Regions from separate parts of the Shewanella sp. YLB-07 genome, predicted to be linked through region 1. Evidence: riboswitches for the same ligand, from Rfam matches in the RefSeq annotation. Region 1 holds a riboswitch; each other region holds the start of a gene.
The links. A riboswitch is a leader RNA that binds a small molecule or an ion and turns the genes downstream of it on or off. The one in region 1 is predicted to bind lysine.

Region 1 (10,210 bases):
ATGCATTTTAGACATTAACTATGAATAGTGAAACCTAGCCAGAGGTTATCTGAATTTTAGTGTAAATACCAAGTGGCAATTGTAATGATTTTTATCAATAGTGTTAAATCCAAAGTATAAAAAAACCGGCATAAGCCGGTCTAATATACTACTTCTGTTTGATAGAAGTGATTTAGATTAGGAAGTCATCCATAGAACGGCCTTTATCTAGCTCAGTCTTAAATACTGTCGGCATACGGCCTTGACCAGTCCAAGTGATTGCCTCGCCATTCACGTCGATAGCATATTTAGCTGGACGTGGAGCGCGCTTCTTAGGTGCTGGTTTTACCGCCGATGCACCCAGATCATCAATTGATAAGCCAACGGCTTCCATCTGTTTGCGGATTTCATCTATCTTGGCATTTCTTTCTGCCGTAGCTTCTGCTTCAGCTTCTGCTTGAGAGTCTCTTTCTGAGATAACTTTATCAAGTTTTACCGCTAATTCTTTTAAGTCTTCAATCGATAGTTCTTTTACTGCGGCTTTAAAACGGCGGCCATGAGTTAGTATTTCAAGAAAATCGCTCATAATTATTTGGTCCAATTATATTAAGTGAGTTATTAAATATCAGACTAATAATAGGAATTATTAGAACAAGTTTCAAATGTTATTTTAATTAAATTAATGAATATATATTTATATTCATATTATCTGCTGTTTATTGTTATTTTATTCGGTTAAAAATCACCAGAATATGATATGTATCAAAAAAAATACAAACAAGCGTTTGAATCCTTATTGACGTTAACGTTAACAGCACGTAAAGTGGAGCTACTTTGTGTAGGTGTTAACCTATACTCAACCCTCTAAATATGACGTAAGAAGGAAGCCCTATGAAAGTATTGGTGCCTGTTAAGCGCGTCGTCGATGCCAATGTTAAAGTCAGAGTGAATGCTGATAATACCGATGTCGATACCGCTAACTTGAAAATGGCGATTAACCCTTTTTGTGAGATTGCCGTAGAAGAAGCCGTGCGCCTAAAAGAAGCTGGTGTAGCTTCTGAAATTGTGGTTGTTACCGTGGGCCCTAAAGCCGCACAAGAGCAACTACGCACGGCAATGGCTTTAGGTGCCGATCGTGGTATTCATATCCAGACTGAAGAGGCGTTAGTACCTTTATCTATTGCTAAGCTGCTCAATGCAGTTCAGGAAAAAGAGCAGGCACAACTGATTATCTTAGGTAAGCAAACTATCGATGGTGATAATAACCAGACCGGACAGATGCTGTCGGCACTGGCTAATATGCCTCAGGCGACATTTGCTTCAGAAGTTAAAGTCGAGGGCGACTCTCTTGCCGTGACACGTGAAGTCGACGGCGGCCTACAGAGTGTCACCATTTCGCTGCCAGCAGTAGTGACGGTTGATTTGCGTTTAAATGAACCCAGATACGCTAAGTTACCTAACATCATGAAGGCAAAGCGTAAGCCATTAGAGACCCTTTCTATCGATGATTTAGGTGTAAGTCTGAAGCAGCATCAAACAGTATTAAAAGTGACTCCACCTGCCGAGCGTAAGGCTGGAATTATGGTGGCTAGCGTTGCAGAACTGGCCGATAAGTTAAAGAATGAAGCGAAGGTGATCTAATGGCAATTTTAGTATTAGCAGAACATGATAATGCCAGCTTGAAGCTGGACACCGCCAAAGTTGTCGCTTGTGGTCAAGCCATTGGTGGCGATATCGATGTCTTGATTGCCGGTCATGAATGTGCCGCAGTGGTCGATGCCGCCAAGCAACTTGCAGGTGTCAGGCATGTTTTAGTCGCACAGTCGGCGCAATATGCTCACGGGTTTGCCGATAATGTGGCACAGCTTATCGTGGATCTTGCCGGTGATTATGAACACATTTTGGCTGCAGCTACTAGCCAAGGTAAAGACACATTACCACGAGTATCGGCGCTTTTAGATGTCGCTCAGTTATCTGAAGTGGTAGAAGTCGTTAGTGCCGATACCTTCGTCCGTCCAATATACGCAGGTAATGCATTAGCCACGGTTCAGAGCCATGATGCTAAGAAGGTATTAACCGTACGTTCAAGTGCGTTTGATGCGGTCGCTAATGATGGAGCTGCGGATGTTGTTGCCATAGATAAGGTATTCGATTCTGTGACTCAGTTTATTTCTCAGAGCCTATCAGAATCTGAGCGCCCCGAACTTGGCGCTGCATCTGTTGTGGTATCGGGTGGTCGTGGTCTGGGTAGCGGTGAGAATTTTGCTATCTTAGAAAAGCTTGCCGATAAGCTAGGTGGCGCACTCGGTGCTTCACGCGCTGCGGTCGATGCAGGTTTTGTGTCTAACGATCTTCAAGTGGGTCAAACTGGTAAGATTGTGGCACCTGACTTGTATATTGCCGTGGGTATCTCGGGGGCAATTCAGCATCTGGCTGGGATGAAAGACTCTAAAGTGATCGTCGCCATCAACAAGGATCCTGAAGCGCCTATTTTCCAGATTGCCGATTACGGCTTGGAAGCGGATCTGTTTGAAGCGGTTCCCGAGCTAACTGATTTGCTATAACTTATCGATTATATGCTGTGTAAATGTAAGTTTTAGGTGAAATCCCTTTTGATTTACACTAAATAAGCGTGATCTTAGTCACAGTGAGCGGCTTTGGGGTAGAATCCTCAAAGCCGCTTGTGTTTTTATTAACTTCACGTTTTCATGTTTTCCTGAGTTTAGTACCTCTGTTTGGTACTATCAGTTCGGCACATGATAAACGTCCTGAGAAGTAGAGGTGCATTAAAGATCAGTAGTGATAGTCAGGGTGATACCGCTTATCTATCATGAAAGGCTTTGATGCCGAAGTAGTAATACATATCACGGTTTACTGCTGGGGCTGTATCGAATAGGTACAGCACTGCCATAGTATTTCTTATCTGGATGATAAGAAAATTTATACCTTTTAACTAACGGTATTACTATGGAGCGCTACTGATAGGACAGGTGTTTTCAGATATCTTTAATATCCCACCAGTTCAGCAGCCTCCATTCGTACTTAAAACTAAGATTATAATTAAATGACAACTTTAAGTTACGCCGATTCGGCGCTCTCATTGCTGCCACCTGTGGTTGCGATTCTGATGGCGATTGTTACACGTCGTGTATTGCTCTCTTTAGGGCTGGGAATATTACTCGGCGCTATTTTGATAAACGATTTCTCTGTCATAGCATCTGGGCAATACTTAGGCGAGCAAGTTGCTGGCCTATTCTGGGATGATGGTGCTCTCAATGCCTGGAACATGTATCTGCTAGGCTTCCTGGTACTATTGGGGATGATCACCGCGCTTATTACGGTGAGCGGTGCGGCTAACGCTTTTGCCGATTGGGCAAGGGGTCACATAAAGTGTAAACGTGATGCCAAGTTGATGACCATGTTCTTAGGCTGCGTGATCTTTATCGACGATTACTTCAACAGCTTAGTCGTCGGCAGTGTCGCCAGACCTCTGACCGACAGATATTATATCTCTCGCAGCAAGCTCGCCTATATTTTGGATTCGACAGCTGCACCAATCTGCGTGATCTCTCCCGTGTCGAGTTGGGGGGCTTATATCATCGCCTTGATCGGCGGTATTCTCACCGCCCATGGTTTCACAGATTCAGGACATCTGAGCATCTTTATCCAGATGATCCCGATGAACTTCTATGCCATATTTGCACTGCTACTTTTGTTTTGTGTCGCCTTCATGGATCTCAATGTCGGCCCCATGCGTCAGCATGAGCTCAATGCGCAGAAGGGTAACTTATATGATGAGGCTAAAGGCTTACCCCCCGGAGCTAATTCAGATCTGCCTGAGGCCGATAACGGTAAGATTCTGGGATTATTTCTGCCCATTATCGTACTGGTTCTTGCGACCTTCTATTTCATGGTGAGCAGCGGCGGAGACGTCTTAGCAGCAGACGGAAAACCTTTCAGTATTCTTGGTGCATTTGAAAATACCGATGTAGCTTCGTCTTTGTTCTTCGGTGCCTTGGTCGGTTTTATTGCGACTCTGGCCTTAGTCTTGATACAAGGATTGGATAAGTCATACCTAACTAAAGGTCTGGTTGCTGGTGCTCGCTCTATGCTGCCAGCCATCTATATCTTGCTATTTGCCTGGACGATTGCCGGCGTGATTGGTCAATTAGAGACAGGTAAGTACATGGCGAGTCTGGCATCGGGTAATATTCCGTTTGCGCTGTTACCCGCCGTCTTATTCGTGCTTGCAGGACTGACGGCGTTCTCTACCGGCACCAGCTGGGGGACGTTTGGTATCATGCTACCTATTGCCGCGGACATGGCGATGGGTACTCATACCAATATGATGTTACCTATGCTTGCGGCAGTGCTCGCTGGTGCAGTATTTGGTGATCATTGTTCACCTATCTCAGATACGACGATCCTCTCCTCCACGGGAGCTAACTGTCATCATATCGATCATGTGGTCACTCAACTGCCCTATGCCTTAATCGTGGCGGGGATCAGCTTGGGCGGTTATATCGTGCTGGGATTCACCGAGTCTCTGATGGCTGGACTCGCTACCTGTAGCATCTTATTTGTGATTAGCGTCTTGGTTTTGAAGGTTAAATCTACTCAGTCTACCAGCTAGCCATGCTACCAATGTTGTTGCTAGCCTAAGGCAAGACTAGCAAGTGAAATACCGCTCATATGAGCGGTATTTTTTTGTCTAGAGTTTCGCAGTAATCCAGTCGCTGTTTATCAGAATTAGTGAGTATTGGCTTGAATAGCACTGGCACATGATTTTCGTTATAAAAATTGTTAAACTGTAGCCGAATTCACGTATAAGGAATATCAGTTTGGCACAGCTCTATTTTTATTATTCGGCGATGAATGCCGGTAAGTCTACTTCACTCTTGCAGTCTTCATATAACTATCGCGAACGTGGCATGAACACCTTAGTGATGACGGCCTCAATCGATGACAGATACGGTGTGGGTAAAGTGTCTTCACGCATTGGTATCGAAACCGCTGCGCAGGTATTTGGTAGTAGCGATGATATTGCCAAGATGATAACGACGGCTCATGAAGAGCAGAAACTGCATTGTATCCTTATCGATGAATCTCAGTTTTTGAGTAAAGAGCAGGTCAAACAGCTGACCTATATCGTCGACATATTGGATATACCTGTGCTCTGTTATGGCCTGAAAACAGACTTTCAGGGAGAGTTATTTACCGGTAGCCAATATCTACTGGCCTGGTCAGACAAACTGGTCGAGCTTAAAACAATCTGTCATTGTGGTCGCAAGGCGAACATGGTGGTGAGATTAGACGATGAGGGCAAGCCTATGCGTGAAGGTGAGCAGGTCGCCATAGGTGGCAACGAGAGCTATGAATCTGTTTGCCGCAAGCATTTCAGAGAGTTTTTGTGGGATTAGCATCAGCGTTTAGGTCCTAGTATCTAAGTATTAGGACCTCTCATTAATCCAACTTGGACAGTAACTGCCTTACCTCTTCCCGTGTGTTATCTATCTTGGCGATTATTTGTTTTACACTCGTTTCGTCATCTCCTATCGAATCCCAATCTTGCTGCCATTCTTGTTTTAGTTGTTGAGTCGCTTGCTGCAATTCCGGTTCTGTGATCATGCTCAAGTCTGCAATCAGGTTTACTTTAATCCAACCTTTTCGCGGGTTTCCGGCGATTTGATCTTTATCGTAATAGGCCGCGTAGATGATCCCTTCCAGCTCAGACAGTTGTAGCAAGAGCTCAAAGCTTGCCGAGCGCATTGTTGAGTTATATTCAGTGACCTCCATTCGCCAGACGTTGTAGCTAAATCCTACAAGCGCAAATACCATGCTAAAAATGGCGGTTATTTGGAAAATGTGTTCTTTACTCTTCGGAAATGTCGGCTGCATATTGTTAATTTCATTGCCTAGCTTATAAACAAAGATAGTGTAAAGCCCATAAAAATTTCATTTTATCTGCTGAACATATTTTATTTTTACTGAATGTTAATTGCTAAGTATTCGGTCTATAGCTATGAATTAACTGCAAGTGAGTTCATAGCTTGGACTGCCAGTAGTCGGTTTGCCTTCGGTGATTGTTTGGAGGCTTACACCAGTTGATATTATAGGGAGGATTTATTCAAATGAAATTTGGCATCAAGGCTTTTGGTTTAGCGGCTGTAGTTTTTACTATCTTGGGTTTAATAACCTTTGTTTTCATAAACTCGGATGTAAACTCATTAGAGTTCAGCGAGGATGTGAAACTGGCACCTAACTTCGCATTAGCCGATCCCCTAGGCAAGGTTCACCAATGGTCAGAATATAAGGGTAAGCCGACTATCATACACTTCTGGGCGACCTGGTGCCCTTATTGTAAGAAACTGCAGCCAGGATTGGAGAAGTTGCGTGTGGACTACAGTGATAGCGACTTGCAGATCTTAGGAATAAGTTTCAATGAAGATGAGGGAGCCGATCCTGCCCAGACGTTAATGGAGCGAGGTATTCAGTTCCCAACCTTAGTGAAAGGGGAGAGTGCCGCTAAAGCTTATGGTGTTCCCGGCACCCCGACGACGGTATTTATCAATCGCCGTGGAGAGGTTGTCTGGGTGACAAATATTTCAGATCCTAACAACCAGAAGTTGAAGCAAGCTGTTGATTATATTCTTAGCCACTAAGTGATAGATGCAGCCTAGAACTAGGCGCGAGTGGCTAATTAAAAACAATCATCAGTAACAGCACGGGTAAAATATTCAAATTTTGGCACTGGGGAGCGATATTCGACGTGGCATTTGAACTTACCACTTCGAATGTCTGCTAACTTGTCTGCAAATTTTTTGGGGATAATAGCAAAAGAGGAAAATGAACCTATTCCAAACACGAAATCATTATCAGATAATCCCATTACACTTTTATAGTTATCTTCTACTAGCGTATTTGAAGATGAGGTACCAGTAGCTTTTGGATAGCCGTTCGATACATACAGACGTGTATCTGATACATCTATGTAGAAGTAACCTACCTGTCGATCCCAATTTGGATTGTTGTTACATGTGCCATCGCAATCTTCTCTATCGGCAATGCCATCAAGTTGGGTTTTTGAGTGTACAAGTTGATTCATTGAGGCGATGGAACCAGCTATCCCTTCAAGATTGGCTTTCTGAGCGTCACTGCCTAGCGAAAGAAACTTAGGAGTAGCAATAACTGCGAGTATGCCTAAGATTATGATGACAACCACTAACTCGATTAAGGTAAAGCCAGTTTGATTTTTGTTTAAAGACACTTTATATATATCACTAACAAATTGTTCGCGGAATATACTTAGATTAAACTTTCTTATCAAGAATGTATCACTCAAATCGATAAATAAAACTGAACTATTTTAATATGTTGCTGGTTTTATTTATTGTGTGCGGGTTCTGTTTTTAACTTGTGTCGGTTGGATTTATTTTGTTGTTCTTAGGTTGGTTTGGCTGCTGGTTTCTAAGGCACTAGCTCAAGACAAGCAGCGTATTCTGGAGTCGTGTCGGCGATGCTCCCTGGCGATCCGGTCACCATATAGAAGTCTCTGTGGCTGCCACCGCCGATATCTGAGCTGCTCCAGTAATATTCGTTATCCACTCCCCAGCCTAGGGCATTACCCACATGAGCGCTGGCAAATTCAGGGTAACTGGCTTCTGCAGCATCATAAAACTGCTTCAAGCCGAAGGGGTTTGAGACATCAGTGTTACCCTCTACGGCGAGTGTCATTCCACGAGTGGTGCACAAAGCATCGGCATTGGGCCAAGTGTATAACCCCCAGAGTACATTGCTGCCAATTTCAGAGTCTTGACCATCATGAAGTGGCGATGCTGGTATTGCCGCATTAAGCAGGACCGACTCGATTATGCTAAGTGGTCGATGTAATCGTTTGGTGACCGTCGCTATGGTCAGCTCGATATAATCAACCGACGCTATGGCCCTGCTGGTTATCTGGTTGCTACCATCGAGTGTCATAGGCAGTCCGCCAGTGACACTCGTTACAGGATATTGGGATACTAAGTTACATATCTCTCCCTCCTCAACAGTGGTCACACAGACCTCCACATCGTAGCCTACCAGTCTGAATGCTGACTGAGTAATGGGTAAGCGGGATATAGTATAGCTGGTGTTGCTGGTGGATCTTACTGCATTGTCAGCCGGGTTGGTCGACTTCCAGGTGACGCCAGTTTCGCTATAGCCTTTCACATCTAAGGTTAAAGTTTGATTGAGTTTTAATTCACCGGTGAGCAAGATAGCCGCTATGTCTGTGGTGATGCAGGCTTGTGAACCTATTTTTGGTGTACCACTCACGGCGACAGCTGTAACACAAAAACTTAGGCTTTTACCGCCACTGTCTGCTAACGGTGTGTATGAGATGTTTTGGCTGACTTCTACATTATCCAGTTTCCAACTGAACAGACTAACCCCTTCAGCATCGCCATCAGAATCGATAAAGTCATAGCTAACAGTTAAAAAGGTACTGGGTTTGACGAAAGTATCCCAACTTAAGTTAGTTGTGCTTGGTGCGCTGCCTGCTTTTGGATTAATGTTAGCGGCAAGAGTACAAACCTGATCTCCAGTTGCATTCTGACCATAAGTTGCTAATGGAGTAACACAGAAACTAATATCTTTACCTTCATCAGCGACGACGAGTGTTACTGTTGAGCCTGTGGCGATTTCGGTGCCATCAACCTGCCAGCTTAGTAAGCTAGCTCCCTCGGGGCGGCTGTTAGCGTCATTATACAGGTAGCTGCCAGTGAGTAAGGTGCCTACCACGGGAGTTGGGCTGATTAACAAAATGGTTGCAGTCGGAGCGGTATAGGTCCCAGTGATATTTTGTGAGAAACACACCTGTAGCCCTTGTTTAGGGGAGCCAGTTTGCGCAATCGGGGTGACACACAATTGCAGAGTTTTCCCTTCGCTGTCTATGGGTAAAGTGAGGCTTAAGCCTGTGCCGCTAGCTAGGTTATCGATTAGCCATTGAGTCAGACTGCTGGCTTCAATATCACCATTGGCATCGCTATAGAGATAACTGGCTGTGACACTTTGCCCGGGTTGCAGTGGCGATGAGATGGTTAAGCCGCTTGCTTCAGGGGCGCTGCCTGCTTTGGGGAAAATGCTCGCTGGCGTCGAGCACACTTGTGTACCGGTGGCATTGATGCCATAGGCTGCCACAGGGGTAACACAAAACGTTAGGATTTTACCTTCATCGGTGGCGGCGAAAGTGAGTGTCTCTCCTGCTGAAACCTCAGTACCATCTAGCTTCCAGGTCAGTAAGCTAGCTCCCTCTGGGCGGCTGTTAGCGTCATTATACAGGTAGCTGCCAGTGAGTAAGGTGCCTATCACGGGAGTTGGGCTGATTAACAAAATGGTTGCGGTCGGAGCGCTATAGGTCCCAGTGATATTTTGTGAGAAACACACCTGTAGCCCTTGTTTAGGGGAGCCCGTTTGCGCAATAGGGGTGACACACAATTGCAGAGTTTTCCCTTCGCTGTCTATGGGTAAAGTGAGGCTTAAGCCTGTGCCGCTAGTTAGGTTATCGATTCGCCATTGAGTCAGACTGCTGGCTTCAATATCACCATTGGCATCGCTATAGAGATAACTGGCTGTGACACTTTGCCCGGGTTGCAGTGGCGATGAGATGGTTAAGCCGCTTGCTTCAGGGGCGCTGCCTGCTTTGGGGAAAATGCTCGCTGGCGTCGAGCACACTTGTGTACCGCTGGCATTGATGCCATAGGCTGCCACAGGGGTAACACAAAACGTTAGGATTTTACCTTCATCGGTGGCGGCGAGAGTGAGTGTCTCTCCTGCTGAAACCTCAGTACCATCTAGCTTCCAGGTCAGTAATCTATCTCCCTCTGGGCGGCTGTTTGCGTCATTATACAGGTAGCTGCCAGTGAGTAAGGTACCTACCACCGGAGCAGGGCTGATTAACAAAATGGTTGCAGTCGGAGCGCTATAGGTCCCAGTGATATTTTGTGAGAAACACACCTGTAGCCCTTGTTTAGGGGAGCCAGTTTGCGCAATCGGGGTGACACACAATTGCAGAGTTTTCCCTTCGCTGTCTATGGGTAAAGTGAGGCTTAAGCCTGTGCCGCTAGCCAGGTTATCGATTCGCCATTGAGTCAGACTGCTGGCTTCAATATCACCATCGGCATCGCTATAGAAATAACTGGCTGTGACACTTTGCCCGGGTTGCAGTGGCGATGAGATAGCTAAGCTGCTA
Region 2 (10,210 bases), on a different contig from region 1:
TCGTGTCTTAGACGAGCACCCCAATGCCCAAATAGTTCACAGATTAGACATGGCGACATCGGGTGTGATCGTTGTCGCACTTAGGAGAAATGCTGAAAAAGAGTTAAAGAGGCAGTTCAGAGAACGAGAAACCAAGAAGACATATTATGCACGAGTTGCGGGGTATATAAAGGAACAGAAAGGCAGTGTAGGTCTGCCCTTAATCTGTGACTGGCCCAACCGACCTAAACAAAAAGTAGATCATGAAATTGGCAAGCCATCTTTAACTCATTTTGAAGTAATCAGCTACGCTAGACACTCAACTTTAGTCAAATTAACCCCAATAACGGGTCGTTCTCATCAATTGAGAGTACATATGATGGCCATAGGCCACCCTATACTCGGTGATAACTTCTATGCTGATCCTTTAGCTAAGCGCTTAGCAAGTCGCTTACTACTGCACGCACAAGAGCTCACTATCAAACAGCCATATTCAAGTAAAGAGCTTACTTTTAACTGCGAAGTACCTTTTATGACTGCTGAAAATAACCAGTAGAGGTTTAAGGTTTAAGCAGCGAATACGGGGGCCTCCCCCCTATCTTATGAGTTTCACATCACATACTTCTCTTACAGTGGCATATGACAACCAGACTTACTTTTTATCCATTGTCACTCGTTACCAACCTCTATATTTACTGATTTGATATCAACCACACCTTATTAATAGAATTTCATCATAATTAAAGGTAAGTTATTCATCATTAGTTATTACTTTAAGAATTTCATTATGGAAACATCATTTCAACGAGACCAACTCGATAATCAAATTTTATCTGCATTGATGAAAGAAGCTAGAACGCCATTTGCAGAGCTGGCTAAACGTTTCAACGTCAGCGCAGGTACCATTCACGTTCGCGTCGAAAAGATGAAACAAGCAGGGATCATCACAGGCGCCCAGATAACTGTAAATCCTAAAGCTCTTGGCTACGATGTCTGCTGCTTTATTGGTATCAACTTAAAGAGTGCTGGTGATTACCCCGCTGCGATATCTAAGTTAAACGAACTAGAAGAGGTGGTAGAAGCCTATTACACCACAGGAAATTACAGCGTTTTTGTAAAGGTTATGTGCCAATCCATCGACGGATTACAGCATGTGCTCATTAATCGCATTCAATCCATAGATGAAATTCAATCAACCGAAACATTAATTAGCTTACAAAATCCCATCACAAGGGCTGTTAAACCATAAAGTAATAGCCTTGATCTTCTTCAATTACTGATGTCATTCGTATTCTAGGATTCAACACTGACAATACTTAATCATGTCTCAGATAAGTCATCAAAGTTTCGGCACTTTTAAGGGAATGCACTCAAAACAAAAAAGGCTAACTTTCGTTAGCCTTTTTATTTCTAGGAAAAAATTATGACTTTATTTTACGACGAACCCAAGCTAAGGGAAGCAAGAGTAGAGTCATCCATCCCATTGTGCCTCCATCACCTCGTTTTGGCGTGTCAGTAATCGAGATAGCAGCAGAAGTTGTATTAGTATTTTCATTGCTGTCCGTTACGGTCAGTTCAAATGATAATATAACCCCCTGACTATCAACTTCTGGAGAGTTAAACATAAAGGATTTAGATGACTCATCAAACTCCACAGGTAATCCACCAGTTTGAATCCAACGATATGTTAGTTCATCTCCGTTTCCATCATATGAAGCAGAAGCATCTAGAGTAATACTTTGAGTATCTGTAACCCTACTAGGAGCATCAATAACAGCAACTGGCGCAACTTCCATTACACCAAATTTAACGGTTTCTTCAACCAGATCACCATCCAGTTCATTAGACAGTTTAACCGCATAAGCATCACCAGCCTTAGTCGGAATGAAATCAAAACCAACTGATAAACTCTCACCAGAAGAAGCAGCCTGAGTTACAGTCCAAGCAATCGTATTTCCTTCCTGGACACCATCATTAGAAATATTTTCAACTTTATGACCCGCTGAAATTTGGGCTGTGAAAGAATACTCTTTGTCCTTATCAGTGAAGTTTGGCTCAACATCAAAGCTAATTCGAGTAGACTCACCTGCAACCATAGCTTCTGAAAGATTAGTGATATGTGTTACATCATTCTTACGAGTAATACTGTAAGGCAGTTGCATCAAGAAACTCTTATCATCGGTTTCCAAAGCAAGAATACCCGTAGAGCTAACCTTAGTATCCCAATTAAAAGTTAAACTAAACTCTCCTTCTGCTTCATCGACAGATACCGATACATCAGAACTCAGTGACTCTTCATTAAAGATGACCGAAGTAACAGCAACAGTTACATTATCTGAACCATCAGGAGCGGATGCTTTGTAACCATCGACAACCACATAGTAATCACCTGCAGGTAAATCAGTAAATGCTACAGACTCATTTGAGTCAGGACCAGCACTACTGCCTATTTTTACATATGATGCATCTAAAATCCGAAGGTCAACATCAGGTGCGGTTTCAGAAGAAATAGAGAAAATGATATTTGCTGCATTCTTATCGAGTGAAACAGCTGTAAAGTCGTAACCATCTTCAGGTACAGATAACACTTTTGGATTAATCAAATCAGTAGACTTGTCGTAAACACCAGCTGTGATATTTGAAAGCTCACTCGATACAAACCCACTATATGTAACACTGCCTTCCGCACGACCTGCTGTAATAAATATATTTTCAGGTAAGTTGTGACCACTTGCTTTAACAGCTACAGGTAACTTAGCTTCGGGAATCCCTTCAGCTTCCAGCTTAATGTTAGCAAAGTTCCAGCCTTCGCTAGCAGAAGAAATATTGGCAGTTACAGTCAACTCTATAGAGTCTCCCGCTTCTAATTCAAACGCTTCAGGGGTTACAGTCAATACTAAACCATCAGTTACACCTAATGTACTAGCAGTCCAAGAGCCATCTTTTGTCGCTTTAACGGTACGTGTCCAAGTACACTTATCAACACACTTAGCATTTGCCATAGTTGGTAAGTTTATCTCAGAAGGTTGTCCACCTAGGCTAGGATCAGCTTTAACATAGCCTACGTAAGTCTCATCCATCACTAAGCCGGCTTTGGCAGCAGCCTCAACATCGGCATAACCAGACCCCATATCGAAGAAATCAGATGGTGTAGTACCATCATCTTTAAAGGTCTCTTGATTTGCAGTCATCATCAAAGCAGATTGCACTTCAGCTGGAGTCCACTCAGGGTGAACGCTAGCTAGTAATGTTAGAGCACCAGCTATATGTGGACTCGCCATAGATGTCCCGCTTAAAAACCCAAAATCACTTGGATCTGGGCTCTCTTTGAAACTATCAGACTGACTATTGGCATAAGCTGCGAAAATACTCACACCAGGAGCTGCAATCGATGGTGCAATTACATCAGGAACAGATTTGTTGGGGCCACGTGATGTAAATTCTGCCGCAATACGAGCCAATTTGTCATCTTGAACCACTTCAGTTCCAGTGATATTAGCCGTGTGACTTTCACCACTTGCCAGCCAAGTACGTAGCTCATCCCCTTTATCTGCATCGATATGAATTGCTGGTAGTACATGGGCATCGGCAACGACACTTGTCGCTCCACCCTGTACATTAGCAAGCGCTAACGCAGAAGCTCCGCCAGCGAGGACATGACGACCCTTATCTACACGTGCAATTGCACCTCGATCACATACAACTATTGTGTTTTCTGCAAATGTGTCTGATGGAAATGGCTGTAAACACTGAGCAGGATCGTTATCAGGATCATTAGTATTTACAAAATCACCAGCATATACAATAGAGCCAGAGAAAGCTCCAGTCATTGCTTTACCCGCAAGATCTTTAGGTACAGCAGTATCACCACCAGTGAAACCACCTACTGTTTTTTCTGAAAAATCTCGATCATGAGTATAGGCAGCAACAGTAGTTAGCCAGGGAGCATCACCTGGTGAACCAACAGTCTCAGGCCCTGGGCCGGAGTTACCAGCGGAAGTAGCAACATGGATCCCCGCTTTACGAGCAGATAAAAATGCTAGAGCATCTGCATCGTTCCAAGGATTACTGGAACCGCCACCAATAGAATAGTTTAGAGCATCAACACCGTTTTCAATTGCATGCTCAACCGCCAGAACTGTTAATGAAGGTAAACATCCAGCGAAACCGACTTCATCATCTTCACCCGGAAGACATACTTGGTATGAAACAATATTTGCGTGTGGTGCGACACCCGACATTGATTCAAATAAAACGCCAGTTTCTCCACCGTCAACATTTAGTACGCCGGTATTAATTAAGACATTACCGGCAGTGGTACCAGCAGTGTGGGATCCATGCCCATTATGATCTTCGCCATTTGCAGGAACATCAATATCATAATCTAAATAGCCATCTGTTACTGCAGGCCAGCTATGTACACCAATTAACTTGTCATTACAAAGTTCAGGGAAATCACCCGCACAATCTCCTGAATACACCCCCTGACCCCAAGGATTAGTGTGATCGTATTCATCACCACCAACATCAGCAAATGAAGGATGATCGGTATTGATACCGGTATCTATGATACCAACCACCATTCCTTCACCTTTACTTTCGGTGCCAGTCGCTTCCCCACTCCACACTGATGGAGCCTTGATGATTGCTGGACCAGAATCAGTCATAGGCTTACGTAAAACTTCTCTCTGAACGTGAGCAATGCCAGCTACACCAGCCAGCTTAGCTGCTTGAGATTGAGTCATTTCGATAACCATGCCATTGTAGGCTAAAGTCGTTCTCTGCTTTACATTCAGCTCGCCTAATAGTGCAGTTCCTTTCCTTATTACACTATCTTGACGTGAAGTAATGAATGAGCGGTATGACTTAACATTCTTACTATTTACGTCTAGTTTTCTACTTTTACCTTTTACCACATCAGAAGAAGTAGCGTGATAACCCTCTATTCCACCTTGATAAAGCGCGACAGGACTTTCAATTAAGCGAACAAAATATCTATATGTACCGTCGCCTAAGTTTGCCTCAGGAGTAAATACCGCATTGTTTCTAACCACTTGATTATTTGAATATGACTTAGAATCAACTACAGAAATTAGAGCTCGAGCTTCTGCAGGTTTAGACAATGTAACGCTGTAATTATTTTCAGAATGCGTAATGCTAGCATTTGCAGACATGGCGAGTAGCGCAGTAGATACTGCAATTGCGATTTTGGTTTTCACTTATCAATTCCTTAATACTTTATAGTATTTTTGTTTTATCCAACTTTGTTGTAGCCCCCCTTTAATAGAATAAAGGTTGAGTAAAATGGCAATCCTTAGCACATTTGACCGAGACTTACGATTTTTTAACACATAACAAACAAAGCGGCAAACAAAGAATCGATACCAAGCAAACATTTAAACATTCGCCCTCATATTATCGTACATAAAATGTTACAAACGGGCTTTAATTATACTAAATAGTCCAATTATCGGGTTGAAAACGAATTTTAAATAACTTATACGAATTAACAACCCAAGTAGTTAACATAGAAGGAGCAACCTAGATCCAGTCACGCAACAAGTGGGAGGCGGATAATGAGCAAGCAAGGAGCAAGTTGAACTCAATATACAAACAGATGGGAAACGTATTACAAAAAGAAACTGACCTGCCTAAGAAATCTCAAACACCTTGGTCATCACCTTATAAAGCTCAGTGCCTTGATAAACCGATGCCGAGGCAAAGTGCAGGATAGGTACACAATCTTTATTTATACTGAGTGGGGTTATGGTCTTATCGGTTCCATAAAGGTCGAGTCTCAGAATATTCGCTAATGGTTCTCCCTGTTTCAAAGGCTCACCGATTTCAGCCAGATACTCGACCATGCCGCCGAGAGGCGAATGATACTTCTTATAGTCTTGCAGATAACAGGCATATCTTTTCATCCTAGCAGGAACAATCTTCTGTTCGATGACGCCACGCTCACTCAGATAAGCCAAGATACCTTTAGCATCGACTAGGGCATCTTCGAGATTTATCTTCTCTTGAGAACCAAGCTCTAAGGTAAAGGCTGAGACTGGTACCTTCAAATCCCTCCCCGCTAATTTCATATGCTCGGTGAGCTGCCACCAGGGGCAGAAGATAGATTCATCCATGGCGCCACCAAAATCATTGGGAATGAACAAGGTATAAGGGATGGAGAAGAAAGATGCCGCCTTAGCATCGTATTCAGGACAATAGAGATGTTTACAAGACTTAGGCCCAGTATGGAGATCTAACACAATATCAGCTTGATGCGCCATCACTTGCAAATTGACCGCCTGCTGGTGTCCGGTAGTGATGCCCCATTCGCTGTTTAAGCGTTGATAACAGGCTTCAATCAACATGGCCCTGTATTGAGCGATCAAGTCAGCATCACTAAGAGCATCATGAGCCTTATACCAAGCTGCCACATCCACTTTATGATCTAGGTATTCTCTATTCCAATTCACACCTGTGATAGGATCGAAACGGCCCAGGGTGAACTCGCCACTTTTTTGATTAATCCCCAGCGGGTTGGCCAGAGGCACGAGTGTGATGTCGCCACATATGCTGTATTGCTCCAGCAATTTCATCAGCTGATAGATAACCGCATTGCCCTGCACCTCGGCGCCATGTACATTCGCCTGAATATAGACGCTAGGCCCCGTAGCGCTTTCGCACTCATAGCTAAATATGGGTATGGTGAGATCTTGGCCTGTGGCCAATTCACCTATCTTCAATGATGATTGGGTAAAACTCATATTCAATCCTTCACATCCTAGCCTCTCGATTCTAAAACCGAGAGCTTAAGACTTTTATCACTCAAACAAATTCTGGTGCAGCGCCCTGACCACCTGCGCAGCTTCCGACTCGGCGACTAAAACACACAAGTTGTGCGGGCTAGCACCCTGGCAAATCATACGCACGTTATGGGGTTCCAGCACTTCAAAAACACGGCGGCATACACCCGGAGTGGAAGCGATCTTATTGCCAACTATGGCTACCAGCGCCAGGCCTTCTTCGACTCGAACTCGGCAATGTTGCGATAACTCTTGCAACAGAGACTCACTGAGTAGGCCATTTCCAGCAGAGTCGGATCCCGTCTTATCTAAGGTCAGTGATACATTTACCTCAGAGGTTGTGATCAAGTCGACACTGATCTTATGTCTGGCTAAAGTTGCAAAAGTTTCGGCCAGAAAACCTTGGGCGTGGAGCATCTGCAGGCTATGCAGATTGAGTAATGTTTGATCCCGGCGAACAGTAACCGCTCGATAAACCGGAGCATCTTCAACTTGGTGGCGGATCCAGGTGCCACCTCGCTCTGGCTCTCGGCTAGAACCGACAAAGACTTGAATTTTTTGTCTGACAGCAGGAAGAATGGTGGCAGGATGAAGCACCTTAGCACCAAATGTTGCCATCTCGGCGGCTTCATTGAAGCTAATCTCCGCAATAGGGCTGGCTTTAGGTGCGATGCGAGGGTCAGTGGTATAAATGCCGGCCACATCGGTCCAGATCTCAACGGCGGTCGCTTTCAAGGCCTCGGCTAACAAGGCGGCAGAGTAATCACTCCCCCCACGGCCCAGAGTCGTCGTAGCTCCAGCATCATCGGCGCCAATAAAGCCCTGAGTCACTATGCGCTGCGATGATAACAGTGGAGCTAAATACTCTGCTGCTAACAGAGATATTGTCTCTATTTGTGGTTCGGCTCTACCAAAATGACTATCAGTGCGCATCACCTGACGCACATCGAATGCACTGGCCGCCTCCCCTTTCTCCCTTAGCACTGCGGCAAACAAAGCCGATGAACATTGCTCACCTTGAGCAAGCAGCTCATCTATCCTTGCCTTATTTCTATTTTTACTCAACTCTTCACTCAAAACAGAGATACGACTCAACACGGTATCTAGTCTTGCGGCAACCTCTTGTGGGCTACCAAGGGAATCTAAGATTTGATATTGAATGTGGGCTATCTGTTTAATGAGCTGCATTCTTCGCTCTTCACCTATCTGCTCTTGGGTCAGCTCCACCAGCAAGTTGGTGACACCACTCGAAGCACTTACCACCACAACACGGGTATTAGGATTAGCGAGAATTATATCGGCACAGCGACTCATGGCGGCATAATCGGCCACAGAGGTACCGCCAAATTTTGCGACAATAAGTGACATTACACAGCCTCCGCAGAATGCAGACACAGATAAGATTCATTTGAAAATAGATAAGGATATAAAACAAACATGATTACACTCCGAACTGACTTCGTTCGAAGAGCCTGGTGCAAAGATTACGCACCCCAGAGACGGGAAACAGCGATCACCACCAGAAGCTCTCCACCAATAAACAGGTGACAATCTAAGGGATTCAACCCTTTCGACCGACATAGAGTAATTCCAAATACTCGATATCTCGGCGCTAATCTCCCTCATAAGTCATCTGCAGAGTTTGGACTCTTTAGACTTACTACCTAGTTAACGCTCCTCTTCTGTACCTCACGCTCAGTCGACATTAATCAAAAAGAGAACAAGGAAAGAGAAAATTATCAAATTTTGGCTGACCAAGCAATGGAAAACCTCAACTATTGCTGAAAAAATTAGCAAATCTATGCTTATAGAATAGAGATGTATGAAATTTGAGAGTAGAAAGCTAAGTCATCTCGAACGAGATCGAACAGACAATATGACTTTAACAACTCAATTTATTCGACAATCACAGGGAAGTTAGTTCTCGATTTAAGCTAATAATCCAAATCTGGCAGCTCACTCACTAAGCTAACCCGCTTAGAGAAGTCGCCGATGATGAGCTCTTTTTGATGCTCAGTTTGAGAGAACAGACAGGGAACTAAGGCTAACTGGTTATTATCAACGAAATAGATAGCATTTTGCTTAAATTTCAATCCCAGATGCGCCGCGCTGAGCTTATCGATAGCGACTGCCCAGCTTTTTTCCATATGAGTGCGATCACGAGAAGCCCCCACAACGGCACGATAGGGTCTGTTAAATTTCTCTATCGCGAGCAGTAGTTGCCTATCTAAGAGTCGATTTTGACAAGAGGTGAGGATCTGACCCTTAGGGTTATGGGCCGTGATAATTGCAAAAGATAACTGAGAAGATAACGTTTGGGTAAACAGAAATTCAGTTTCTTGATAGTACTGCCACAATCGCTTATTTGACTCTATCATCTTGACCATATCCCTCAATTTGATTGAAATTATTATAGCAAATTTAGTATATCTTCATAGAGGCGTGATGTAGATCACTAAAAGTAATTTTTCAAGACACTTAAATATCAATAGGTTAACAATAAAAGTGTGACACAGATCAAATCCACAAGGAAATTTGTTAACATTTCATTTGTTAACAATTGCCTAAAACGAGTACAATAGATCCAGTCGGTTGGTTCTGCATCATTTATTAGTATGATGCATTTGGTTAAAAGTGGAACTGGCATAGAACTTAAAGCCAACCAGATTTCTGTATAAAATGCGACCAGTGCTTAGTTTCGCATTTAAACTTCATAAATATTTATTAATGTAGGGAACTAACCCTACTATTGTTTATCGAAGTGAATACAGTTCGCGTTCCCATTTATTGAGATACGCATACTTTACTAATCAAAGAAGTGTGTTGCTGTTTCAGCCAATTTGAAAGCACCTATCGTAGATCAGTAAGCGTCAGCATGACAAGATCGAGCGTATTTAGCACTGATAACACACGCTCATGGTTAGAATAGATTTGAACACATTAGGTAAATTAATATGCAAAACCCGCACATTCTGATTGTTGAAGATGAAGCCGTTACCCGTAACACGCTAAGAAGTATTTTTGAAGCTGAAGGATATGTGGTAACTGAAGCCAATGATGGCGCAGAGATGCATAAAGCCATGCAGGAAAATAAGATCAACTTGGTTGTTATGGATATCAACCTTCCTGGCAAAAACGGTCTTCTGTTAGCACGTGAACTTCGTGAAATAAACAATATCGGTCTAATCTTCCTAACGGGCCGAGATAATGAAGTTGACAAAATATTAGGGCTTGAAATTGGTGCAGATGATTACATCACTAAGCCATTCAACCCACGTGAACTGACTATTCGTGCTCGCAACCTATTGACTCGCGTCAATAGCACAGGTGCAGAAGCCGAAGATAAGAACAGTGTTGAGTTCTACCGTTTCAACGGTTGGAGCCTTGAAATCAACAGCCGTTCTTTGGTTAGCCCACAAGGTGAACCATAC
Region 3 (10,210 bases), on a different contig from region 1:
CCATTATTATCGGGCCGTGGAGGAAGCTGTCGGCGGCGATCATGCATTTATTACCGATTGTGATACCTCGGTTTGGTTCGGCAAACAGGTTTGCCTCCGGGGCGATGAAACAATTAGCACCTAAGCTGATGGTCTCTAAGGCTATCAAGTTGGCTTGTACTTCCTGCTGCCAAGGCTCGGCCCAAGCCAGTAACTTGGGTTTGAGATTGAAGTAGAGCCAAGGCATGTAGGCCATGCGTTTCTTATGCTGGGCTTGATAGTCGTCTTGTGTCATCAATTATGCAGTCAGTTAAACACTGACCCCCGTCTTAATCTCTTGCACAACAATGGTGTCTTCACTATCACTATCGTTATTTTTAGCATGAGCATGAGTAGCTTCGACAACGTGCCAAAGAATATCGAGATCGTACAGGGCGACTTGATAGATCTTAGGGTCGGCTTTAGCTTTCTTATAGGCGGGACGCGGGTCTTGGGCAAGGACACCTATGATGAGCTCTTCGAGGTGTTGGTATTGCTCGAGCCCCTCATAGCTTGCTAGCTGCTGCTTAGCATCTTGACTAAATTCTACCTTGGTCAGTTTTGGCGCTTCATGGGCGATGCCGCCTAATGCATCAGGAACCGAATCTGAGAAGGGAATATAGGGTTTGATATCTATGATGGGTGTGCCATCTAGGAGATCCATTCCCGAGATCTCTAAAGCCAGATAGCCTCTGCGCTGGTGAATTTTATGTAGCTTAACTACTGACTGGCCTAAGCCGTTGGGCCGGAAGGTGGAGCGAGTAGCGAACACACCCAGCTTTTCGTTGCCGCCTAAGCGGGGAGGGCGAACCGTAGTTTTCCAGCCCTGGGCAAGGTTTTGATGGAAGCAAAATACTAACCAGAGATGAGAGTATTGCTCCAGGCCTCTGACTGTATCGATATCATTATAGGGGGCCTGGAGTTCGACAAAACCGCGGGCGGCGTTGACGAGTCCCGGTTGTCTGGGGATCCCAAATTTTTGTTTATAGGGCGTACGACAGTACGCCACAGCTTGAATTTGACTGCTAAAACTCATTGATGACTACTTTGAAGTGGAGATTAAATATTTAAGCAGATTACTGCTTGTCTGTTACTGGCGTTTTGATTGCCTGGCCGACACAGATGGCGCGGCTGAAACAGCCCTGGCCTTGCTCTTCAAATACCAGACACTTCTTGATAACCAGTCCGTTAGCCCCTTTATCGGCAGCAGCTCTGCGGGCTAGAGTTCGTGCTTCACTTATCGCAGCCGGCGCATCATTGGCTTGCTCCTGGCATGTTTCGCCTTCAACTAAACCTATGATCTCATAAGGAAGTTTTGGTGCTGTAGCATTATTATAGACAGTGACATCCGATGCCTTGAAATAATCGTCGATGGCTTCACCATTGAGGTTACTGTTAAATTTATATTCGCCGGCACAGGCGCTAAGCAGTAAAACTAGTGCAGAGATTAATAGGGTCTTCATTATTCAGGCCTGTTATTAGAGTGACTGACGTACTCATATTCGTGATATTGGAATTTATTTTTATGATCCTAACAGTAGGAATTCTAGCGCTTTAGATACTTTTGATAAAGCTGTTGTTGACGATTATTGAGATCTATCTCGCGTCCATTGATATAGACTTTTTCTATCTTGGTTTCCATGGGATCTAAGATATCGCCTTTAGACACCACCAAGTTAGCTTTATAACCTACGGCTATCGCTCCCATATTATCTACGTCGAGGATTCTTGCGGCATTCAGGGTGACACTTTTCAGTGCTTCTTGCCGAGTGAGTCCATAAGCCACGGTTTGACCCGCAGCCAGTGGTAAGTTACGGCTATTCCAATCCGATGAGAAGCCTAAGGCGAAGGGGATTTCGGCTTGCTTGAGTAGGGCGGGGATCTTAAAGCTCAGGTCAATAGGCTCATCTTTTCTCATCGGCAGGCTTAAGGTGCGAGTATAAATCACTGTAGCCTGTATTTCGTTGAGCAATTCACCTAAGCGCCAGGCATCGTAACCACCGACGATAACCAGTTTGAAATGGTATTGCTTGGCCAGAGATGCCGCTTCCTCTATCTGCTTTTGGGTGTTGGCGTGTACAAATAGCTGAGCTTCTCCCTCGTAGAGGGGAAGCAAGGATTGCCATCTTAAATCGACTTTGTTGATTTTATTAACCTTACTTGCCAGAAAGTAACGGTATCCGTCAGAAATAGCTAAGGAGATATCGACGATTTGATCATTATATTTATCTATCTGCTCCTGGCGTTTCTCTTTATCTTGAGAAAGACGACCGAATTGGGGCCAATAGAGGTGAAAAGCGGCTTGAGTCGGCACTAGCGCATCTTCCACTGTCCAGCTATCGAGAGAGACCAGAGAAGACTGCCCGGCTAAACTATCCCCCTGAGGCACGACTTGGGCATGGGTAATACCATTGACGCGTATGGTAGGTATGATCTCCGAATCTGGGTTGAAGGCGGTGATGACTTCGAGTTGGGGGTTGATCTCGCCAACTTCATAACTGTCATTACTGGGGCGCATCATCTCAACTTCGACAAGGCCTAGGCTGGTATCTAGGGCGATGAGCCCAGGATAGATGTGCTTGTCTGTCATATCTAAATGTATCGCTTCTGGAGCGATAAGATTTTGACCTATGGCTATAATCTTGCCATCTTCTATTAAGAGATCTGTGTTTAGCTTCACCCCATCTACGGCGGTATGTAAGCTGGCATTGGTAAATAATATCGCGGTCGACTGTGCCTCGGCGGGGATCATATCGTGGCCATGGACGGGCAAGGTGACAATGCAGCCTAAGCCTAGAGAAAGCAGCACTCGCTTGGCAGCCATAGACATCTTCTTACTCACTATGTGTTGTATTTGTGCATGTTCAAGCGCTTTATTTCGCTCTTTAGTTACTCGAGTCACAGGCTTCATAACGCAGCTCTCATTTGGTGTGCTTGATGCCAAACATCGTATTGAGTGTCGCAGTGCCATTCTGGCTCATTGCTCTCTATGACCGCTTCTCCGGGAGGCAGCGTGCTGGGTTTGGACTCACTGAGCAGTATCTTTTGTATTAGTGCCGCTCTTTCTTTAGCGATATCAGTTTGCAACTGCTTGTCTGTTTGACGGTCAAAATAGCGTTTGCCTTCTATCCAGGTGGCATCAACTTTTGCGTAAACAGATAATGGCGAGTGATCCCATAATACGATATCCGCTTGCTTACCTTTAGTTATCGAGCCTATGTATTGATCGACGCCCAATTGAATCGCCGGGTTGATGGTGACCATCTTCCACGCATCTTCTGCCGACATATCACAATACATCATAGACTTGGCGGCTTCCTGATTTAATCTTCGCTGCATCTCATAGTCATCTGAGTTGATGCTGGTGAGCACGCCCTTGCTCTGCATCAGGCAGGTGTTTTGGGGAATAGCATCATAGACCTCAAATTTATAGGCCCACCAATCAGAGAAGGTTGAGGCCGAGGCGCCGTGTTTAGCCATCTCTTCTGCGACTTTATAGCCTTCCAATACATGGGTGAAGGTTTTTACCTTGAAGTTATAGGCTTCTGCCAGGCGCAGGAACATCAAGATCTCAGATTGAACATAGGAGTGAATATGGATATCCCGTTTTTGCTCTAGCACTTCGGCGATAGCGGCTAAGCGATAGTTGGGTTTAGGCGCGATACGTTTGCGCTTCTCACTGCCTCTGAGGCGACGATAATCATAAATTGATTTTTGATAGGCGCTGGCTTCGTTGAATGCCTCGATGAACAGAGATTTAACCCCCATGCGACTTTGTGGGAAGCGTCTGTCGAAATTATCACCCCAGTTACTCTGTTTCACGTTTTCGCCCAGGGCAAACTTGATGCTGGGAGGCGCCTGAGTATATTTAAGCGTGTTGGCATTCTCGCCCCAGCGCATTTGGATCACCTGGGCCTGACCACCGATAGGGTTCGCACTGCCGTGTAATAGCTGCGCTGTGGTGACGCCGCCGGCTAAGGCGCGGTAAATAGCGATATCATTGGGATTGATGATATCGCCGATGCGCACTTCTGAGGTGATGGCATCTGTACCTTCATTGGTACCGCCATTGATGGCAATATGTGAGTGCTCATCAATAATACCTGCGGTTAAATGCTTGCCTGTGGCGTCGATATGGCGATAACCCGAAGGTGTTTTCAGGTTTGTGCCTATCTTCTCTATCTTGCCGCGCGATATGAGCACGTCGCTGTTTTCAAGCACTCCTTGTTCATCAGAGGTCCAGATGGTGGCGTTACTTATGTGTAGCTTCTCTGTTTTAGCTAAGCTGTCTCTGCCATAGGCGATATTGGGTAAGGTTAACTTAGAGATAAGTTCGACAGGTGTTTCATCTTCTTCAGTTTTTGGCGTTTCGAAGGCGTCTCTCAAGACTCCGGCTACAGGGGTGAGTGCGCCATCCTTATCTGACATGCGGCCACGAATGCCTTGTTCGTCAAACCAGAGTGTGAAACGGTTGATGCCCTCGAATCCAGCCTCTGTCATATCGACATTAAAGGTTAAGCGCTTATTGAGATAGGTCACCTGAGACAGTACCAACTCTTGTTCGCCGCTTGCTAAGGTGCCTGACATCTTGTCATCTTCTTTATTGGTGTTAGAGATAGACAGGTCCAGTGAGACTTGTCCTATCTGGATTTGATAGCTGGAATCCAACAGATCAGTATCCCTATCGATAAGTGCGTGTTCATCACCTTGTAACCAGATGCTGTAAATTACGCCATCTTCGAAGATATTACCTTTAGTGATCACTAGATCCGCAATAAACCCGGGCTTCAATCGACCGCTAAATTCACTGGTGCCGACAATTTCTGCGGCTTCGGTGGTGAGTGCGGCTAATGCCGTTGCTTCACTCAGGCCATATTTTACGGCCTGCTTGAGTCTAGGCCAAAAGTCTTCGGCTGTGATGCCGTGCTGAGTCAGTGAGAAGGGAAGCTGAGACTCTTCAACAGCCATCAAGTTAGCCGGTGCTCGCTCCCAATGTCGCATCTGTGCCAGGCTTATCTCTCTCTCACTGTCGTCATCGCCAACTAAGGGGGCGGCAGGGAAGTTTAATGGCAGAATTAAGCCATAACCATAAGTTTTCAGTTCGTCTAGCCGAGTGTACTCCATACCGTTACCCAGTAAACTTGCTTTATATTCATGTTCATTTAATAAGCTGGCAGCCCTGAGTTGACTGTTGAGGTTGCTAGTATCGAAAATAATCTGTTCACTCTCAATATTGGCTATAGCCAGGAGTGCACTATTAAATTCAATCAATTGAGTTTCAGATTTTGAAAATGACTTGTCTTTATTTTCTTTATACCAATTGGCATCGGCAAAAGTTTGTCTAATAAGCGCTATGCTGCCCATCAAAGAGCTTGGGTAATCTTGGGGGGAACTGCCCTTATCGAATGCTAAAAAATGACCGGAATGAGCACGATAGATAATTTCATTGGCACTTTTTTCAGCTAAAGATAATGTCACCCCACGTCCACGAAAGATGCCATCTAAATTACTGCTCTGAACACTGGTAAATCCATTTTTGATCCAAGGTTCTGCATCATTTTTATTAGGGTGAACATAATTGAACCAAGATTTTTCAGAGTGAATAGCGCCATTTTCAGCATTTCCACCTATACGTTTTATCTCATAGATAGGAGGTCGCACTTCATCTTGTGGGTATTCAAATTCGATGGCGTAGTCGGTAAAAGGGTCGATAAACCCCGGATAGATGGTATAACCATGCAGATCGATAATGAGTGCATCCTCTGGCACTTTATTATTTTTTATGACCTCTATAATCTTATTGTTTTGAATGAGTAAACTGGCATTTATTATTTTTTTACCTGGCTCAATCATTAAGGTCGCATGAGTGAGAGCGGTTAATTTGGGGGTGTTATCAGTGAGTTGATCATTTGCCTGCGCTTGCAATGAACTGATTGACAATAATGTCGTGATTATCGTTATTATTTTTATTTTGTGATGCATTTTAGACATTAACTATGAATAGTGAAACCTAGCCAGAGGTTATCTGAATTTTAGTGTAAATACCAAGTGGCAATTGTAATGATTTTTATCAATAGTGTTAAATCCAAAGTATAAAAAAACCGGCATAAGCCGGTCTAATATACTACTTCTGTTTGATAGAAGTGATTTAGATTAGGAAGTCATCCATAGAACGGCCTTTATCTAGCTCAGTCTTAAATACTGTCGGCATACGGCCTTGACCAGTCCAAGTGATTGCCTCGCCATTCACGTCGATAGCATATTTAGCTGGACGTGGAGCGCGCTTCTTAGGTGCTGGTTTTACCGCCGATGCACCCAGATCATCAATTGATAAGCCAACGGCTTCCATCTGTTTGCGGATTTCATCTATCTTGGCATTTCTTTCTGCCGTAGCTTCTGCTTCAGCTTCTGCTTGAGAGTCTCTTTCTGAGATAACTTTATCAAGTTTTACCGCTAATTCTTTTAAGTCTTCAATCGATAGTTCTTTTACTGCGGCTTTAAAACGGCGGCCATGAGTTAGTATTTCAAGAAAATCGCTCATAATTATTTGGTCCAATTATATTAAGTGAGTTATTAAATATCAGACTAATAATAGGAATTATTAGAACAAGTTTCAAATGTTATTTTAATTAAATTAATGAATATATATTTATATTCATATTATCTGCTGTTTATTGTTATTTTATTCGGTTAAAAATCACCAGAATATGATATGTATCAAAAAAAATACAAACAAGCGTTTGAATCCTTATTGACGTTAACGTTAACAGCACGTAAAGTGGAGCTACTTTGTGTAGGTGTTAACCTATACTCAACCCTCTAAATATGACGTAAGAAGGAAGCCCTATGAAAGTATTGGTGCCTGTTAAGCGCGTCGTCGATGCCAATGTTAAAGTCAGAGTGAATGCTGATAATACCGATGTCGATACCGCTAACTTGAAAATGGCGATTAACCCTTTTTGTGAGATTGCCGTAGAAGAAGCCGTGCGCCTAAAAGAAGCTGGTGTAGCTTCTGAAATTGTGGTTGTTACCGTGGGCCCTAAAGCCGCACAAGAGCAACTACGCACGGCAATGGCTTTAGGTGCCGATCGTGGTATTCATATCCAGACTGAAGAGGCGTTAGTACCTTTATCTATTGCTAAGCTGCTCAATGCAGTTCAGGAAAAAGAGCAGGCACAACTGATTATCTTAGGTAAGCAAACTATCGATGGTGATAATAACCAGACCGGACAGATGCTGTCGGCACTGGCTAATATGCCTCAGGCGACATTTGCTTCAGAAGTTAAAGTCGAGGGCGACTCTCTTGCCGTGACACGTGAAGTCGACGGCGGCCTACAGAGTGTCACCATTTCGCTGCCAGCAGTAGTGACGGTTGATTTGCGTTTAAATGAACCCAGATACGCTAAGTTACCTAACATCATGAAGGCAAAGCGTAAGCCATTAGAGACCCTTTCTATCGATGATTTAGGTGTAAGTCTGAAGCAGCATCAAACAGTATTAAAAGTGACTCCACCTGCCGAGCGTAAGGCTGGAATTATGGTGGCTAGCGTTGCAGAACTGGCCGATAAGTTAAAGAATGAAGCGAAGGTGATCTAATGGCAATTTTAGTATTAGCAGAACATGATAATGCCAGCTTGAAGCTGGACACCGCCAAAGTTGTCGCTTGTGGTCAAGCCATTGGTGGCGATATCGATGTCTTGATTGCCGGTCATGAATGTGCCGCAGTGGTCGATGCCGCCAAGCAACTTGCAGGTGTCAGGCATGTTTTAGTCGCACAGTCGGCGCAATATGCTCACGGGTTTGCCGATAATGTGGCACAGCTTATCGTGGATCTTGCCGGTGATTATGAACACATTTTGGCTGCAGCTACTAGCCAAGGTAAAGACACATTACCACGAGTATCGGCGCTTTTAGATGTCGCTCAGTTATCTGAAGTGGTAGAAGTCGTTAGTGCCGATACCTTCGTCCGTCCAATATACGCAGGTAATGCATTAGCCACGGTTCAGAGCCATGATGCTAAGAAGGTATTAACCGTACGTTCAAGTGCGTTTGATGCGGTCGCTAATGATGGAGCTGCGGATGTTGTTGCCATAGATAAGGTATTCGATTCTGTGACTCAGTTTATTTCTCAGAGCCTATCAGAATCTGAGCGCCCCGAACTTGGCGCTGCATCTGTTGTGGTATCGGGTGGTCGTGGTCTGGGTAGCGGTGAGAATTTTGCTATCTTAGAAAAGCTTGCCGATAAGCTAGGTGGCGCACTCGGTGCTTCACGCGCTGCGGTCGATGCAGGTTTTGTGTCTAACGATCTTCAAGTGGGTCAAACTGGTAAGATTGTGGCACCTGACTTGTATATTGCCGTGGGTATCTCGGGGGCAATTCAGCATCTGGCTGGGATGAAAGACTCTAAAGTGATCGTCGCCATCAACAAGGATCCTGAAGCGCCTATTTTCCAGATTGCCGATTACGGCTTGGAAGCGGATCTGTTTGAAGCGGTTCCCGAGCTAACTGATTTGCTATAACTTATCGATTATATGCTGTGTAAATGTAAGTTTTAGGTGAAATCCCTTTTGATTTACACTAAATAAGCGTGATCTTAGTCACAGTGAGCGGCTTTGGGGTAGAATCCTCAAAGCCGCTTGTGTTTTTATTAACTTCACGTTTTCATGTTTTCCTGAGTTTAGTACCTCTGTTTGGTACTATCAGTTCGGCACATGATAAACGTCCTGAGAAGTAGAGGTGCATTAAAGATCAGTAGTGATAGTCAGGGTGATACCGCTTATCTATCATGAAAGGCTTTGATGCCGAAGTAGTAATACATATCACGGTTTACTGCTGGGGCTGTATCGAATAGGTACAGCACTGCCATAGTATTTCTTATCTGGATGATAAGAAAATTTATACCTTTTAACTAACGGTATTACTATGGAGCGCTACTGATAGGACAGGTGTTTTCAGATATCTTTAATATCCCACCAGTTCAGCAGCCTCCATTCGTACTTAAAACTAAGATTATAATTAAATGACAACTTTAAGTTACGCCGATTCGGCGCTCTCATTGCTGCCACCTGTGGTTGCGATTCTGATGGCGATTGTTACACGTCGTGTATTGCTCTCTTTAGGGCTGGGAATATTACTCGGCGCTATTTTGATAAACGATTTCTCTGTCATAGCATCTGGGCAATACTTAGGCGAGCAAGTTGCTGGCCTATTCTGGGATGATGGTGCTCTCAATGCCTGGAACATGTATCTGCTAGGCTTCCTGGTACTATTGGGGATGATCACCGCGCTTATTACGGTGAGCGGTGCGGCTAACGCTTTTGCCGATTGGGCAAGGGGTCACATAAAGTGTAAACGTGATGCCAAGTTGATGACCATGTTCTTAGGCTGCGTGATCTTTATCGACGATTACTTCAACAGCTTAGTCGTCGGCAGTGTCGCCAGACCTCTGACCGACAGATATTATATCTCTCGCAGCAAGCTCGCCTATATTTTGGATTCGACAGCTGCACCAATCTGCGTGATCTCTCCCGTGTCGAGTTGGGGGGCTTATATCATCGCCTTGATCGGCGGTATTCTCACCGCCCATGGTTTCACAGATTCAGGACATCTGAGCATCTTTATCCAGATGATCCCGATGAACTTCTATGCCATATTTGCACTGCTACTTTTGTTTTGTGTCGCCTTCATGGATCTCAATGTCGGCCCCATGCGTCAGCATGAGCTCAATGCGCAGAAGGGTAACTTATATGATGAGGCTAAAGGCTTACCCCCCGGAGCTAATTCAGATCTGCCTGAGGCCGATAACGGTAAGATTCTGGGATTATTTCTGCCCATTATCGTACTGGTTCTTGCGACCTTCTATTTCATGGTGAGCAGCGGCGGAGACGTCTTAGCAGCAGACGGAAAACCTTTCAGTATTCTTGGTGCATTTGAAAATACCGATGTAGCTTCGTCTTTGTTCTTCGGTGCCTTGGTCGGTTTTATTGCGACTCTGGCCTTAGTCTTGATACAAGGATTGGATAAGTCATACCTAACTAAAGGTCTGGTTGCTGGTGCTCGCTCTATGCTGCCAGCCATCTATATCTTGCTATTTGCCTGGACGATTGCCGGCGTGATTGGTCAATTAGAGACAGGTAAGTACATGGCGAGTCTGGCATCGGGTAATATTCCGTTTGCGCTGTTACCCGCCGTC

Region 2: another riboswitch for lysine. It lies ahead of lysC (lysine-sensitive aspartokinase 3); the one in region 1 lies ahead of FS373_RS05385 (Na+/H+ antiporter NhaC family protein).
Region 3: another riboswitch for lysine. It lies ahead of FS373_RS01360 (Na+/H+ antiporter NhaC family protein); the one in region 1 lies ahead of FS373_RS05385 (Na+/H+ antiporter NhaC family protein).

Annotation. Positions count from the first base shown of each region.
Region 1 is NZ_VOQB01000002.1:338,063-348,272, forward strand. Features, by position in the region: gene FS373_RS05365 (amidohydrolase family protein) at 1-6, opposite strand, end outside; gene FS373_RS05370 (H-NS family nucleoid-associated regulatory protein) at 173-565, opposite strand; gene FS373_RS05375 (electron transfer flavoprotein subunit beta/FixA family protein) at 871-1,620, shown strand; gene FS373_RS05380 (electron transfer flavoprotein subunit alpha/FixB family protein) at 1,620-2,543, shown strand; lysine riboswitch at 2,748-2,965, shown strand; gene FS373_RS05385 (Na+/H+ antiporter NhaC family protein) at 3,044-4,612, shown strand; gene FS373_RS05390 (thymidine kinase) at 4,821-5,399, shown strand; gene FS373_RS05395 (hypothetical protein) at 5,443-5,877, opposite strand; gene FS373_RS05400 (TlpA family protein disulfide reductase) at 6,111-6,641, shown strand; gene FS373_RS05405 (type II secretion system protein) at 6,680-7,246, opposite strand; gene FS373_RS05410 (hypothetical protein) at 7,447-10,210, opposite strand, start outside.
Region 2 is NZ_VOQB01000005.1:411,181-421,390, forward strand. Features, by position in the region: gene rluA (bifunctional tRNA pseudouridine(32) synthase/23S rRNA pseudouridine(746) synthase RluA) at 1-535, shown strand, start outside; gene asnC (transcriptional regulator AsnC) at 767-1,228, shown strand; gene FS373_RS13805 (S8 family serine peptidase) at 1,401-5,198, opposite strand; gene FS373_RS13810 (succinylglutamate desuccinylase/aspartoacylase family protein) at 5,631-6,740, opposite strand; gene lysC (lysine-sensitive aspartokinase 3) at 6,798-8,147, opposite strand; lysine riboswitch at 8,295-8,469, opposite strand; gene FS373_RS13820 (DUF3293 domain-containing protein) at 8,714-9,157, opposite strand; gene arcA (two-component system response regulator ArcA) at 9,734-10,210, shown strand, end outside.
Region 3 is NZ_VOQB01000001.1:332,049-342,258, forward strand. Features, by position in the region: gene FS373_RS01320 (acyltransferase) at 1-274, opposite strand, end outside; gene tsaA (tRNA (N6-threonylcarbamoyladenosine(37)-N6)-methyltransferase TrmO) at 290-1,054, opposite strand; gene rcsF (Rcs stress response system protein RcsF) at 1,095-1,481, opposite strand; gene FS373_RS01335 (amidohydrolase family protein) at 1,565-2,842, opposite strand; gene FS373_RS01340 (amidohydrolase family protein) at 2,926-6,000, opposite strand; gene FS373_RS01345 (H-NS family nucleoid-associated regulatory protein) at 6,167-6,559, opposite strand; gene FS373_RS01350 (electron transfer flavoprotein subunit beta/FixA family protein) at 6,865-7,614, shown strand; gene FS373_RS01355 (electron transfer flavoprotein subunit alpha/FixB family protein) at 7,614-8,537, shown strand; lysine riboswitch at 8,742-8,959, shown strand; gene FS373_RS01360 (Na+/H+ antiporter NhaC family protein) at 9,038-10,210, shown strand, end outside.